2 regions of the Prochlorococcus marinus str. MIT 9313 genome follow, and region 1 is predicted to be linked to the other one. Evidence: predicted binding sites of a transcription regulator. Region 1 holds the regulator's gene; the other holds the start of a gene.

Region 1 (8,043 bases):
CCAGCGTTGGGGAAAGAGCCAAATTCATTGACTAGACCTTTTAGGTGATTAGCGATGCCGGGATAGAACCAGCGAGATCGTGTTTGTAAGGCAGGCTTTCTACCGCTGAGCCAAACGCCTCTAGAGACAATTCTGCCCTAATGCCTAAGGGTGGCCATGCTCTCCAGATTGCTTTGTCTTGATGATCTTTCCTTACGGCATGAGCCTTGCGCAATTAGCTCAAGCTGGCTGTTACTGCATCATTACAGCTTTCTTTCTGCGGACGCTTTTGCAAATGAGTCATCCAGGCTGATGGTGTGGCATTCCTGGCGGCGGCCATGCTTCTGGGCCTCTCGATAGTCAGCGATAAGGTTCAGGATCTATTGCCCATTGGCTACGCCACGGTGCAGTTGTTTGAAGAGGGCTTTAAGTTTGTTGGGATTGCTTGCTGGCTTGCATTTTGGTGGCAGGCTTCTTTGCGAGGAGCCAAGCTTCAGCCTAGTGACTGATCTGCTGAGGATCTCAATGAGAGTTCTCTGATGCTTGGGCCATTGGTATTCCCTATCTGGTTGCGGCTCAGTCTGCTTTTGCCTCTGTTCGCCCTCAATCTTTGGGTGCTGCGTCAGTTACTAGTGCCTTTGGCTCCGTTCCCAGGGCTGTTTGTCACGGCAGCGCTGATTGCATTTTTGCTAGATATCCCCAGTCGCTGGATTAATCAGCGTCTGGGGTTGCCCCGTTGGCTGGCCATCGGTGTGGTGGCAGTTTTGGCGGTTGGCTTGTTGGTGTTAGCGGGCGTTGCGTTGGTGCCCCGTCTGATTGATCAGCTTGGCCAGCTGATCAATGAATTACCCGGTTGGCTTGTGGCTGCAGAAGGTTGGGTGAGTCGGCTGCAGGAATGGGCTTCGGGTCGGGGATTGCCTAGTGAATTTGGAGACTTCAGTAGTGATCTACTGACACGACTGAGCGGCGTGGCGACTCAGTTGAGTCAGCAATTACTCGGCATTCTTGGAGCCACTCTTGGCATCACCATCAACACGTTGTTGGTGCTGGTCTTGGCAGTGTTTCTTTTGCTGGGGGGTGATCCAATCACTGCTGGGCTGGCTCGTTGGCTGCCAGATCAATGGAGGGAGCTTGTGGTCGATACGATCACGGGCACATTCCGTGGTTATTTTGCCGGGCAGGTTTTGCTTGCGTTGATTCTCAGCGGTGGCCAAATCGCTGTTTTTACGCTGCTAGATATTCCCTTTGGAGTGTTATTTGCGGTCTTAATTGGTTTTACGACGTTGATCCCCTACGCCAGTGCGCTCACGATTGTTGGTGTGAGTGCACTGCTCGCATTACAGGACCCCCGCATGGGTCTAGAGATTCTGGCCGCTGCGATCGCTGTTGGTCAGATTGTGGATCAAGTGATCCAACCGCGCCTGATGGGAAGCATCGTTGGCTTGCAGCCTGCTTGGTTGCTGATTGCCTTGCCGATTGGTGCCAGAACAGGAGCATTATTTGGTTTTGGGCAGCTCTTGGGGTTATTGCTGGCCGTTCCCGTGGCGAGTTGTATTAAGACACTGGTTGATGCTTGGCGGGAATTACCTTTCGATTCAGCAGAGTCTTGAGCACGATCTCAACGCAACTGTCCAGGCTTTGCTCACCGGTATTGATCTTTAGTTCGGGTGACGCAGGCTCTTCATAGGGGCTGGAAATACCGGTGAAATCTTTGATTTCGCCTGCCCTGGCTTTGGCATAAAGCCCTTTGGTGTCTCGCTCTTCGCAAATGCTTAGGTCCGCTGCACAGTGGATTTCGATGAAATCATCAACATCTACAAGCTTGCGGGCTTTGTCACGGTCGGCTCGAAAGGGGGAGACGAAAGCGGTGAGCACGATGACACCGGCATCGAGGAAGAGCTTGGCGACCTCGCCGATGCGGCGAATGTTCTCCTCTCGATCTGAGTCGGAGAAGCCGAGGTCTTTGCAAAGGCTATGGCGAATGTTGTCGCCATCTAAGACATAGGTGGCAAGACCTTGCTCAAAAAGTGCCGCATTCACTGCATTGGCAAGGGTGCTTTTGCCAGAACCGGATAGGCCAGTGAACCAGAGGATTGCACTGCGGTGGCCGCGTTGTTGTGCTCGCGATTGACGGTCTACGGAGGCTTCATGCCAGACAATGTTCGTGCCCTTGGGGTTTGTGTCTCCTTGCGGGGCAGAGCTCATGGTCTTGATGTTGATTGGGCTGCCATTCTCCATTCCGCCTAGCTGATCTGTCAGCTCCTTTCAGCCACCAGCTTGTTTGGGACGGAAGCCCTCGCTTTGCAGGACGTCCATCACCAGGGTCACCTGGTCGCCCTGTAGCTCGAGTAGATCGTCTTTGACTGTTCCGCCTGTGCCAGCGCGGGCCTTAAGGCGCTTGAGCAAAGCCTTGGCTTCTGTCGCGGTGAGTGCCAGCCCAGTGATCTGGGTCACTGTTTTGCCACGTTTGCCTCCGCGTGTGCGTTGCACCCGCACAGCTTGCTGCTCCTTGGGATTGGCTTGGCTGATATCGGGGCGTTCCAGCGCGCTGGATTGCCCTGAAAAACCACCTGGGTCTGTGAATTCTTGCCAGCCACCTCGGGGCATTGTTTGATCGCCAATGTTGTGAATGTACGGGGGTTGGTGTTTTTGCATGCCATCTTCGCGGTGATCAGATGCAACTCCGCGATCCGATGGCTGCTGGTGATGCTCTGCTGGATGGTTGCTGCAACAACGATTGCAGCGCGAACGCGAATGAATTGAGCTTGAGTAGAGAGCGGATTCCTATTGCAGCGGCTGCCAGCCTTTTCGTTGTTGGTCTGGCTTGGGCAGGGCCCATGGGGCGGATGGTTGAGTTGGCTGGCAAAGACTCCCTCTAACTTTGCGGCTTCAAACGAAAGCACTCTTTGCTGCTTGGGGTGATTCTTTCGATTCCTAGGCTGGTGTTGTTCTTGCCTGGCGTACCGGTGACCAGCACTCTGCCCTCTCAGCCCAAAGATGCGGACCTCGCTGTGAGTGCGCGACCTTCTGCCCAGGGGCGTTTCGGCAGATATGGGGGCCAGTACGTGCCCGAAACCTTGATGCCTGCCTTGGCTGAACTGGAGCAAGCAGCTGCGCTGGCATGGAAAGATCCTGCCTTCACTGCTGAGTTGGATCGGTTGCTGCGTAGCTATGTGGGTCGGGCGACGCCGCTTTATGAGGCTGAGCGCCTCACAGCTCATTACTGCCGTTCAGACGGAGGACCCAGGATCTGGCTTAAGCGTGAGGATCTCAATCACACAGGCGCCCACAAAATCAATAACGCTTTGGGTCAGGCTCTGTTGGCGTTACGCATGGGTAAAAAGCGGATCATTGCCGAAACAGGTGCGGGTCAACACGGTGTGGCCACGGCCACGGTGTGTGCCCGTTTTGGTCTTGAGTGTGTCGTCTACATGGGGGCTGAGGACATGCGCCGTCAGGCGTTGAATGTGTTCCGCATGCGTCTGCTGGGAGCCACAGTGCAGCCTGTCACCGCAGGCACGGCCACGCTGAAGGACGCGACGAGTGAGGCGATTCGTGATTGGGTCACCAATGTGGAAACCACCCATTACATCCTTGGTTCGGTGGCTGGTCCCCATCCCTATCCGATGCTTGTTCGCGACTTTCATGCCGTGATCGGTCAGGAGGCCAGGCAGCAGTGTGCTGAGGCTTTCGGTCGCTTGCCTGATGTTCTTTTGGCGTGCGTTGGTGGTGGGTCCAATGCCATGGGTTTGTTTCATCCCTTCGTGCAGGACCGCTCTGTGCGCATGATTGGAGTGGAAGCTGCTGGTGATGGTGTTGAAACTGGTCGTCATGCGGCAACAATCACCGAAGGTCGAGTAGGCGTCTTGCATGGAGCGATGAGTTTGTTGCTTCAGGATGATGAAGGTCAGGTGCAAGAGGCGCATTCGATTAGTGCCGGCCTCGACTACCCAGGAGTGGGTCCAGAACACAGCTACCTGTGTGAGATTGGTCGGGCGGAGTATGCCGCGGTTAGCGATCAGCAGGCTTTGGATGCATTGCGCTTGGTGAGTGAACTAGAAGGAATTATTCCTGCATTAGAGACGGCCCATGCCTTTGCTTGGTTAGAGACGCTTTGCCCCACTCTTGCCGCTGGAACAGAAGTGGTAATCAATTGCTCTGGCCGCGGCGATAAGGACGTCAACACCGTGGCAGAGAAACTGGGCAATCAGCTTTGAATGAAAACTGCAGCCATGCGGTAATAGGCGTTTTGCTTGAGCCATGGCCTTGCGGGATCAGAGCTCGATCATTAGCAAGGGGTTAACGAGTAACTGATCACGAGAACGAATGATGCAAGGATCAATCAGTGCATGGGCCTCATTTCCAGCTTTTGTTGAACCGCTTATTTCGCCGATAACCAAGTCGCCGAACATCGGTAGTCGTATTAAAAAAGGTTGCTACTAATAGCTAGCTGTCTCGCTTAGCAGAGCAACCTTTCAAGGTGATTCGCCACGCTGCTCACGGCTGCCTTGGCTGTGGCATAAGCCATGCGCATCGGGCCAACGAGAGCAACTTGTCCGATGCCTTCCCCGGAGCTGTGATAGGGCGCTTGCACCACGGAACAGGCTTCCAGGGCGCTCTTGGGGTGCTCTGCGCCGATCCACACGCCTCCAAGCTGCTCACTGCCAACTGGCACCACTGCAGCTGGCTGGGTATCCATCAGTTCAAGTAAGGGTTGGAGGCTGGCGCTACTGCTGAATTCTGGCTGCGCAAGCAGCCTTGACATCCCATGGAACACTGCATCTGATTCAGCCGGTGTTTGAGCTTGGCTGTGGCTGTGAATCGCCTCTCGCAGTAAAGATCCGCTCAGATTGAGCTGCGGTGGCAGGCTCGACCAGTCGAGGCTGCCGTTGCCCGTTGTGGCCAGTTGATCGCGGGTCCACTCCTCGATGGCTTCGAGTTCGTTGCTGGCTTCATGGGGCAGGCGCAGATTGAGATGACTGGCTTGGTTGGAGCTTTCAACCAGCATCACCAGCAGCCGGTCGCCACTGCGCACCAGGCGTACGGCTTGAAGCGTTGGCTTTGGCCGTGCGGGCCTGGTAATCAAGCTCATCAGGCCGGTGAAATCGGTGAGGCGACGGGCCAATTGCCACATCAAGTCATCGAGAGCTGCCCAGCGCAGACTGAGGTTTGTCAGTTCCCGTTCCAAGTGCTGCGCCGCCGATCCTGGAGGCGGCAGCAAGCAGTCCACATAGTGGCGATAGCCCTGCGGGCTCGGCACTCTTCCCGCCGAGGTATGAGGTTGGGTGAGCAGGCCACGCTGTTCAAGGGCTCCCATTGCCGAACGAACTGTTGCGGCGCTGGCTTTGAGGCCAAAGCGTTGCACCAGGGTTTTGCTGCCAACAGGCTCAATCGTGTCCACGTAGTGGTGCACCGTTGCTTGAAGCACCTGCTGTTGTCGTGCCGGTAGCGACTCCAAAGCGGTGACGTCGGGATCTTGATGGTACGGGGGGGTTGCCCTTCTTTTGTGCTCTGTCACGAACTCACTAAGCCGGTCTCAGTGTTGGCGCAGCGCTTGCTTGCAACCCAGCATCACCAAGTCTCGATGCTTCTTCCCAGATTGCAGCTGTTGTGTTTCTCGTCGTGTAGCTCGACAAGATTTTGTGGCGGAAAGTGTGTGGCTGTTCGCGATTCAGTTGGCTTGCACAAAGAGACCTGTCAATCGACTCATTGATGTTGCCTTTGTGAGCGCTTCATACTGGGCGCAAGACGATCAGATGATTAATGGATAAAGATGATCTAAAGAGTCCCATTGCCGGCCCATGAAGGCCCGCCCGTTTTTGATTGCCGTGCTAGCCACGGTGTTTGTCCTGTTCTCATTGGTGGCGGGGCTTGGATGGGCTATGGCCCGCCAAAACCCTCTGCGTTTGGTTGATCAGCCACTGGAGTTGCCACGTGCTGCAAGGTTTGTGCCTCGAGATGCTGCTCTTGCCGTTCATTGGTTGATGGATCCAGTGCGTGTGCCGGCCTATGCCCAGGCTGTAGCTCCGGCACGCAACCGTCGCAAGGCTCGCGATGGTGCTCAGCAGATTCGTGATGGTGCTTTCGCACTCGCTGGTTTGGATTTTGAGTCGGAGTTGGTCGATTGGCTTGGTCCGCAAGTGAGCATGGCTCTGTTGGAACCCGACGGGCCAGAGGCATCCATGGGTTGGCTTTTGGTTCTAGAGAGTCGAGATCAGGATGGTGCGAGGCGGTTTTTGCAGCGCTTTTGGCAAGCCCGCAGCTTGGCTGGCACAGATCTGCAGATCAGCCGCTATCGGGGGATGGGAGTGATTAGTGGCAAAGGGGCTCTGAGGGGGCGCAATCCACAGCCTTTAGCAACAGCATTGATCGACGATGACCTGTTGTTGCTTGCCTCCGGCCGGGGGGTATTGGAACAGGCTCTTGATGTTTCCCAGTTGGCTGATCAGCATCAACTTGGCGATCATGAGCTTGTCGAGATCGTGCGCCAGCTTGGTGATGGTGTGGCGCTGATGGTTGCCTCGCCGCCCGCTCTTCACTCTTGGTTAGGCCTGCCTAAGCCGCTCAGCCAGCGTGAGGATCTGTTGGGTTTGGTGGCTGCCTTGAAGCCTGAAGGGTCCGATTTGGCGATGGAAGGGCTGTTGCGTTTCCAGCAACCCTTGGAAGCCGTTGCGAGTGAGGTTGGAGCAGCTGATGGACTTGCTCAGCTCACTACCTCGGCTGGTGGTCAGGCGGAGGCCCTCGCTTTGCTGAGTTCACCTTCTCGATTACTTGATCCCTCAGATCAGGATCCTCTGGTGCAGTGGTTAGGTCCCTTACTGCGTCAGCAGTTGACGGCAAATGAAGTGTCTTCGGCTGCCACGATTGCTGGTTTGGACGATGGACCGTTGTTGTGGCTTCAGCAGCCCGAAGGCTGGCTGGTTGCGACCAAGCAGGACTATCCAGCTGTCTCGGTGGTGGATGATGCGCTGACTGAGCAGGGTTTTATTCGTTCGGATTTGCCGTTTGATGACAAATCTCTGCAGGTGTGGACGCGCTTGGCACGTCAACAAAGCTCCACTAAGAACTTGCTTGAGGCTCAGTTGGGCGTTGCTTTGGCCCAAGAGCCAGACCAGGCCTGGTGGGGGCAGACCCTTGCGGCTCTGCAGCAGCGCAAGCAGGGTAAGGCGTTACAGCCTCGTCTTCGTCAGCTGAACAATCTCAATCGAGATGATCGTCCGCTTACTCAACAGCTGGTTCTTGGTGCAAGTCCTGGTCGGGTGCAGCTTCAGCATTGGCGTCCCTGGACGTTGATGCAAACGCTTGCTGATGGTTCATTGCAGCCCAGTGTGCAGGGGTTGGCCATGGCTGTGGGGCCTGATCAAGATGAACAAAGCTCTTCTCTTCGCATGCGTGCCCGCCTCAACCTCGGTTGATCTTTTCTTATTGCGCCATGGCATCGCTGAGCAGCGTTGCTATGGCGTTGATGATTCGCGACGCCCACTTACAGAGCAAGGAATTCTGCGCACGATGGAGGTCGCTCGTCGCTTGCGAAGCCTTGGCTTTGCTGCTGATCGTCTGCTGAGTAGTCCTTATCTGCGTGCGGCTCAGACGGCCGAACTTGCGCAGTAGGCAGGTCTGGCGGGGCGTGTGGAATTCGAGAGTGGTTTGCTGCCTGGCAGGGATCCTTGGCCTTTGCTTGAAGGATTGCTTGGGCGCTGCCTTTTGGTGGGTCATCAACCTGATTTGACCCATCTAGCCGCAAGGTTGATTGGCATGCCTACGGGCTGCCTGGTGTTGAAGAAGGCTGGTTTTGCACATCTCAGATGGTCGCAGCAGAAACGAAGCCCTGCTGGCAGGGCAACGCTGCAGGTGTTGTTGAGGCCGTCGGTGTTGTTGCCCTGTTCCGCTTAGGTTGCCAAGGAGTTGTCGAGATGCGGTGGGGCAGGAGCAGGTTGGGGAGATTCGCCACGATCGCAGTGGCATCAGCTTTCGTCCGGGGCTGGAGGGAGTGCCAGTAACCCAATCCGCCATCTGTGATATCGATGGACTGCAGGGGCGGCTTGCTTATCGGGGTTATCCAAT
Region 2 (7,454 bases), 600 kb from region 1:
GTGCGCACATCGGCCACCGTGTCGCCTAGGTAGGCGACTGTTGGAACGCCTTGACCCAATCTCCTACCAGCAAGTTGGCTGGCTAGTTGAAGCAGGCCAGTGGGATCTGGTTTATCAGGTGCTTCGCCCATGGCGATCAAGGTTGGATGCTTGAGCCCCAAGCGTTGTTCCAATACAAAGCGGGCAGAAGGAGGCTCAGCACCGCTAACAAACCCCCAGGCGAAGCCGAGCGAACTTAGCTCCTCAAAGAATCTGTGATTCACCAGCAGTGGCTCATTGCGGATAAAGCCCTGCCAATTGCTGGGGTCGCCATTGGGATCACCGCCAAAATAAAAACGACTAAACACCTCTATGAGCTGCTCGCGGCTCGGTAGCTCTAGGGCTTGGTTACGGCTTTTCTGATCACGTCTGAGGAGCTCCAGGCTGGCGTCCCAGTCGTTATTCCAGATGCCTTCTGTTTTGAGTGCGTCGATCTCAGCGACGCTGGGCCGCCAGCCGCTGTAATGGTGCACTGTTTCCTGGATGGCACGGCGGTAGCTGGCTGCTACATCGCGGATCACGCCGTCGATGTCAAACAGCAGCAGGCCTTGCAGGTTCAGTGGATAGAGAGTGTTGAGCGACTGTTAGGTTAGTTGTTTGTTCAGATTCCTTGAGCGCAGAGAGCATGACGGTTTCCGAAGGCGCTGCCGCTGATCAAGAGGTCGCGAGCACGGCCGCTGCGGTGGCTGAGGCACATCCACAGGCCACGACGGAGGTCGTTGAGGATCAGGCGCAACCCAAGGAGGAGCCCAAGGAAGGCCGACCTGTGATGCGTGGTGGCAGTGCTGCTCTAGCGACTGCAACGATCGATGCTGATGGTGTGCCTTCTGGATATACCCCAAAGGCCGATGAAGGTCGTTTCTTGCTGAAGATTCTGTGGCTGCCAGACAACGTTGCTCTGGCTGTTGATCAAATCGTTGGCGGTGGCCCCAGCCCTCTTACGGCTTACTTTTTCTGGCCTCGCGAAGATGCATGGGAAACACTGAAAGGTGAGCTAGAAGGAAAGAGCTGGATCACCGATAACGAGCGCGTTGAGGTGCTCAATAAGGCCACGGAAGTGATCAACTACTGGCAGGAAGAGGGCAAGGGTAAGAATCTCGAAGAAGCCAAGCTCAAGTTCCCAGATGTCACCTTTTGCGGTACGGCTTAATCAAGCCAGCCGAACGAATTAATTCTGCAGACCGGCTCCGCCTTTAAGGCGGAGTTTTTTAATGGGGAAACTGAAGCGGAGGCTGCATGGGCGAGCGTGTAGTTCAGGCTCCAGAGCATGCGTCTTGCTCAAACGCAGCAGCAGCATCCAAGGTGGCCTTAACCTCAAACAGCTCCTCAGCCAGCTCAGCACTGATCGTGAAGGTGTCGATTCCTGCTGCCGCCAAATGGCTGAGATCACGACGACTGCGCAAACTAGCCACCAGGAGTTTGCAGCTACTGCCAACTCCTTCTAGGGCTCGTTGCATTGCTATCAATTCGGTGTAGCCATCACGGCCTTGATCGTTAATCCGTCCGAGGTAGGGGGCGATGTGTTGAGCACCCAAGGCTGCAGCGATCAAGACCTGGGGAGCTTCAAAACAGGCCGTGAATGTGATGGGGATTTCTGCTGCGATCAGGGTGCTGGCTGCTTGGCTTCCTGCTTGGGTAATCGGCAGTTTGACGTGAATAGTGAGAGCTGGTGTCGTCAATTGGGCCAAGGCAGCGCCGCATTCTGCTAGCTCGATGGCATGCTTTCCCCATGCTTGAAGATGCAGCTCTAAACAACCCAGTCGTTCGGCGGCAGCAGCCAAGCTCTTGAGATGATCAAGTTGGCAGGGTTGTTGGGCTCGTCTCAGTAGTGTTGGGTTGGTTGTGATGCCAGCAAAAAGACCTGTGGGAAGCCATGCTTCCCATTTGCTTGGGTCTGCGCTGTCGAGTAAGAGCTGCAGCGTCAACTCAATGTCCTCAGCAGCTGCCTATGGATTTGCTTATTTAGTGGCTTGAACTCGTGCTCGGGCGCGATTGAAGTTCTGTTGTGCCTTTATTTTTTCGGTTGAGGGTTCCTGGCCTTCCATTTGGCTCACTTTGGCCTTGGCTTGTTCCAGCTCTGCTTCAGCAGTTGTTGCATCAATGCTCTTGCCGAGTTCGGCACCATTCACCAACACTGTGACATCGTCTGCTTCAACTTCGGCGAATCCACCCATCAGGGCAATGGAGTTCCAGGCCCCATTGGCTCGAACCCTCATCACACCGATATCCAGGGCCGTGACAAGCGATATGTGGCCTGGCAAGATGCCAATCAGGCCTGTGGTGCTAGGAAGAATCACCTCTTCAGCAGTGCCGTCGAACACACTCTGGTCAGGTGCCAGAACGCGGAGGGTGAGAGACATGGTTCGGAGGCTTGGGTTTGACGTGGAGAAACTGAATGGGGATGAAAGTGATTAGCGGGGAGATGTCTCACTCCCCGCTGGGCTTCAACCCTTTGCTTCTGAAGCCATCTTCTCGGCCTTAGCTTTGACCTCGTCGATGTTGCCAACCAGGTAGAAGGCTTGCTCAGGGAGATGGTCTAGTTCACCGGACATGATCATATTGAAGCCGGCGATGGTTTCTTCCAGCTTGACGTACTTGCCGGACATGCCGGTAAAAATCTCGGCGACAAAGAAAGGCTGGGAAAGGAACTTCTCAATCTTGCGGGCTCGATCTACTGTGCGGCGATCATCTTCTGAGAGTTCGTCGAGACCAAGGATGGCAATGATGTCTTGCAGTTCCTTGTAGCGCTGGAGTGTGGCCTGCACGCTTCGTGCTGTGCGGTAATGCTCATCACCAACAACTGATGGCTGAAGCATGGTGCTGGTGGAATCCAAAGGATCCACAGCTGGGTAAATGCCCTTGGCGGCCAATGCACGAGCCAGCACAGTTGTGGCGTCTAAGTGGGCAAATGTTGTGGCTGGTGCGGGGTCGGTGAGGTCATCAGCGGGAACGTAGACGGCCTGAATCGAGGTAATCGATCCCTCTAGGGTTGATGTGATGCGCTCTTGAAGTGCACCAACGTCGGTGCCAAGGGTGGGCTGGTAACCCACGGCGGAAGGCATGCGACCCAACAAAGCAGAAACTTCTGATCCGGCTTGCACAAAACGGAAGATGTTGTCGATGAACAGCAGCACGTCTTGCTTGTTCACGTCGCGGAAGTGCTCAGCCATGGTGAGAGCTGAAAGCCCAACGCGCATCCGGGCGCCAGGGGGCTCATTCATCTGCCCGAAGCAAAGAGCTACCTTCGACTTCGATAGGTCGTCGGAGTTGATCACTCCGGATTCTTTGAATTCCTCGTAGAGGTCGTTGCCTTCACGAGTGCGCTCGCCCACACCACCAAAGACAGACACACCACCGTGTTCTTTGGCGATGTTATTGATCAGCTCCTGAATCAGCACGGTCTTGCCAACACCGGCACCACCGAAGAGGCCAACCTTGCCGCCTTGACGGTAAGGAGCCAGGAGATCAATCACCTTGATGCCAGTTTCAAAAACTGTTGGTTTGGTCTCTAGCTCAGTGAGTTTTGGTGATGGTCTGTGAATCGGGGCAGTTGCATCGGTTGTAACAGGACCCTGCTCATCAACTGGTTCGCCGAGCACGTTGAAGATCCTGCCCAGAGTGGCTTCACCAACGGGCACGGAAATTGCAGCGCCGGTGTCGAGGGCTTCCATGCCACGAACCAGACCATCCGTGCTGCTCATGGAGACCGCACGCACTCGATGGTCGCCGAGGAGTTGCTGCACTTCGGCAGTGATGGCAACATCCTGACCGGATGGGTTCTTGCCCTCAATGCGAAGGGCATTGAGGATCTTGGGCAGCTTGCCGGCAGGGAATTCCACATCCAGAACCGGGCCAATCACCTGACGAATGACGCCCTTGGTGCCGGCGGTGGCGGTAGCTGCAGCGGCCATAAGAAAATAGAGTTTTGCAAGGGGTTGCGTGTCTAACGCATTCCCTTTCAGAGCGGCGCAACATTACCACTGCATGGCGAGATCTTCTCAGGGTTCGGTGACCCGCACAGGTATCCACTAGTCGGCACAGCATCAACACACATAGGGTTGGCACTCAATGGCCACGAGTGCTACTCCAGGTCGTTATGTGGTGCTTCGGCGCCCTGTTCTTGCTCTTTCAATACACCCATGGCAGCTGTTTCTCTCAGCGTCTCCACCGTTAAGCCTCTCGGAGATCGCGTTTTTGTGAAAGTCTCTGAATCAGAGGAGAAAACTGCGGGCGGCATCCTTTTGCCTGATACCGCCAAGGAAAAGCCCCAGGTGGGCGAGGTGGTTCAAGTTGGCCCTGGAAAGCGCAATGACGATGGCTCCCGCCAGGCCCCCGAAGTGGGAGTTGGTGACAAGGTTCTTTACAGCAAGTACGCAGGTACAGACATCAAGCTCAGCACAGATGAGTACGTGCTGTTGTCCGAGAAGGACATCCTTGCTGTCGTCAACTGAGCTTTGCGGCTGACTCTGACTTTCAGCTGCCACCGGCTTTCAACTGACCAAATCCATCATTTTTAAAGGACAACGCCTCCCATGGCTAAGCGCATTATTTACAACGAGCAAGCTCGACGTGCCCTTGAGCGCGGCATTGACATCCTGGCCGAATCCGTGGCCGTCACACTGGGGCCCAAAGGCCGCAATGTGGTGCTTGAGAAAAAGTTTGGTGCACCCCAAATCATCAACGATGGCGTCACCATCGCTAAAGAGATTGAGCTTGAAGATCACATTGAGAACACTGGTGTTGCTCTGATCCGTCAGGCAGCTTCGAAGACCAATGACGCTGCAGGTGATGGCACGACAACAGCCACTGTTTTGGCCCATGCCATGGTGAAGGCCGGCTTGCGCAATGTGGCGGCTGGTGCCAATGCAATCTCCTTGAAAAAGGGGATCGACAAGGCTTCCGACTTCCTCGTGAGCAAGATTGAGGAGCTCGCCAAGCCGATCAGTGACAGCAACGCCATCGCTCAGTGTGGAACCATTGCTGCCGGCAACGACGAGGAAGTGGGTCAGATGATTGCTGACGCCATGGACAAAGTTGGCAAGGAAGGTGTGATCTCTCTTGAAGAGGGCAAGTCGATGACCACTGAACTGGAGGTCACCGAGGGGATGCGTTTCGATAAGGGCTACATCTCCCCTTACTTCGCTACTGACACTGAGCGGATGGAGGCTGTGCTGGATGAGCCCTACATTCTCCTCACTGACAAGAAGATTGGCTTGGTACAGGATCTGGTGCCTGTGCTCGAACAGATTGCCCGCACTGGCAAGCCCCTGCTGATCATTGCTGAGGACATTGAGAAGGAAGCTCTCGCAACCTTGGTGGTCAATCGTCTTCGTGGTGTGCTGAATGTGGCTGCCGTGAAGGCGCCTGGGTTTGGTGATCGCCGTAAGGCCATGCTCGAAGACATGGCAGTGCTGACCAATGGTCAGTTGATCACCGAAGACGCCGGTCTTAAATTGGACAATGCCAAGCTGGAAATGCTTGGTACAGCGCGCCGTGTGACCATCAATAAGGACACCACAACGATCGTTGCCGAAGGCAATGAGACGGCGGTGAAAGGGCGTTGCGAGCAGATCAAAAAGCAGATGGACGAGACTGACTCGACCTACGACAAGGAGAAGCTGCAGGAACGACTTGCCAAGCTGGCCGGTGGCGTTGCTGTTGTGAAGGTTGGTGCTGCCACCGAAACCGAGATGAAGGACAAGAAGCTCCGTCTTGAAGACGCCATCAACGCCACCAAGGCAGCAGTTGAGGAAGGCATCGTCCCAGGTGGCGGCACCACACTGACTCACCTCGCTTCTGATCTGCAGAAGTGGGCTAATAGCAACCTCAGCGGTGAGGAGCTGATTGGTTCCAACATTGTGGAAGCTTCCCTGGCTGCTCCCTTGATGCGCATTGCTGAGAATGCAGGCGCCAATGGTGCTGTCGTGGCCGAGAACGTCAAGAGCAGGCCTATCAGTGACGGCTATAACGCTGCTACTGGGGATTACATCGACATGCTTGCTGCAGGCATTGTTGACCCTGCCAAAGTCACCCGTTCTGGTTTGCAGAATGCGGCCTCGATTGCTGGCATGGTGCTGACCACTGAGTGCATCGTTGCTGATTTGCCCGAGAAGAAGGAGGCAGCTCCTGCAGGCGGTGGCGGCATGGGTGGTGACTTCGACTACTGATCAAAGCCGGGACTCTTCGGAGTCCCACAAGTCACATGTCATCAAGAACAGATCAAAAGCACCCTTCTGGGTGCTTTTTTTCGATATGAAGGACAATCACTGGTAGCAACTATGAGCGAGTTGTGCTGATCAATAGGCATGATCATTGCTGCCTTGATGCTTGCATTGCAAGCATCAATTTGAAGCTAAATTTACTCTAGATATGTTCATGATATCGCTTTCCTTAATGCATAGACAGCGGCACCAGTGCGTTCGTAAATGTGCGCTTTTGGGCGCTTCATTTCGATGCAATATGGATTAGTAAAGATCGCAAATAGTATGCGTGCAAATCTAAATAAATTCTTCTTTGTTGATGTTTTGCTTGCGTCTTCCTGTTTGACCAGCAACAGTATCTCTTCGGTAATAATTTTGTGGTCGGCAAATGCTTTCAGCATCTTTTCTTTCTCTGAACTGTTGATCGTATCTAGGATGACCCTTAGGCCTCTGATTGAGTCTCGGTCACCTCTTGTAATCTCCCTGGTAATACTTTGATAGAGATTCTCCCATTTGTATGGCTCTTCTTTAAATAGATATGCAGCCCGATTGCTTGAGCTTGCCTTTGACAATCTCGCCTTTTCATCTTCTTCATTTTGTTGTGATTTCCAGTAATCATATAAAGGAGAAGCCTTCTCTATGATTGTTGCAAGTTCTTTTCCTTTGGGAGGCATTTGCTTTTCAGGGTAAATGATTTTTTATGGAGCACTGATTTTTGGCAAGAATGCCACTGAATGGGTTGGCAGCCTCTCGCTGAGCTGCAGACTGGCTAATTATTTGACGCTTTGATGGTCAATACCTGTTTCTTTCTCATAGGCAATGACTAGGTCGACCAATTCTTTCTTGAGTAATCCTTTTAGCTTATCATTTGACTCCTTGGCGGGAACTATTTGCTTTTCATCCGTTTGTGTGTCTTTCGTTACCCCAGCATTAAGCAGAGAGACAAGCCTTTTCAATGAGTCAAAAATAATAAAAGTAATCCTGATAAGAAGTAAGATGATTGTATCGGTTGTGATCTTTTCTTCTGGCGCCTTTGATGTTTTCTCCTCTGGTGCCTTTGCCATTTTGGGTTTCCGATAAATGTCTTGTCGATAAGAAATCAGTAGAGCAAGTCGCCATTGCCGACGCTTTGATTATAGCTTGAATCCCATTTGTGGCATAGTCTTTAGCCTCTTGATTTTAGCAAAGGAGTTTTGACTTGCTTTTGGGTGCCAG

What was found. Region 1 encodes HrcA, which represses chaperone genes, less so after heat shock. Its sites were predicted from a motif close to TTAGCACTCNNNNNNNNNGAGTGCTAA; they were not measured.
Region 2: the regulator HrcA is predicted to act here: its motif matches at 4,098-4,124, upstream of groES (co-chaperone GroES).

The regions. Positions count from the first base shown of each region.
Region 1 is NC_005071.1:2,135,118-2,143,160, reverse strand. It holds gene AKG35_RS10815 (decaprenyl-phosphate phosphoribosyltransferase) at 1-28, opposite strand, end outside; gene AKG35_RS10810 (hypothetical protein) at 297-488, shown strand; gene AKG35_RS10805 (AI-2E family transporter) at 519-1,589, shown strand; gene cysC (adenylyl-sulfate kinase) at 1,534-2,184, opposite strand; gene AKG35_RS10795 (translation initiation factor) at 2,245-2,586, opposite strand; gene AKG35_RS10790 (hypothetical protein) at 2,586-2,858, shown strand; gene trpB (tryptophan synthase subunit beta) at 2,946-4,196, shown strand; gene hrcA (heat-inducible transcriptional repressor HrcA) at 4,439-5,497, opposite strand; gene AKG35_RS10770 (DUF3352 domain-containing protein) at 5,781-7,394, shown strand; gene AKG35_RS13715 (SixA phosphatase family protein) at 7,372-7,590, shown strand; gene AKG35_RS13710 (leishmanolysin) at 7,609-7,872, shown strand; gene AKG35_RS10760 (citrate synthase) at 7,898-8,043, shown strand, end outside.
Region 2 is NC_005071.1:1,534,196-1,541,649, reverse strand. It holds gene AKG35_RS07765 (TIGR01548 family HAD-type hydrolase) at 1-599, opposite strand, end outside; gene AKG35_RS07760 (30S ribosomal protein PSRP-3) at 665-1,189, shown strand; gene AKG35_RS07755 (transaldolase family protein) at 1,293-1,964, opposite strand; gene atpC (ATP synthase F1 subunit epsilon) at 1,998-2,399, opposite strand; gene atpD (F0F1 ATP synthase subunit beta) at 2,484-3,950, opposite strand; gene groES (co-chaperone GroES) at 4,179-4,490, shown strand; gene groL (chaperonin GroEL) at 4,572-6,206, shown strand; gene AKG35_RS07730 (hypothetical protein) at 6,413-6,913, opposite strand; gene AKG35_RS07725 (hypothetical protein) at 7,013-7,303, opposite strand.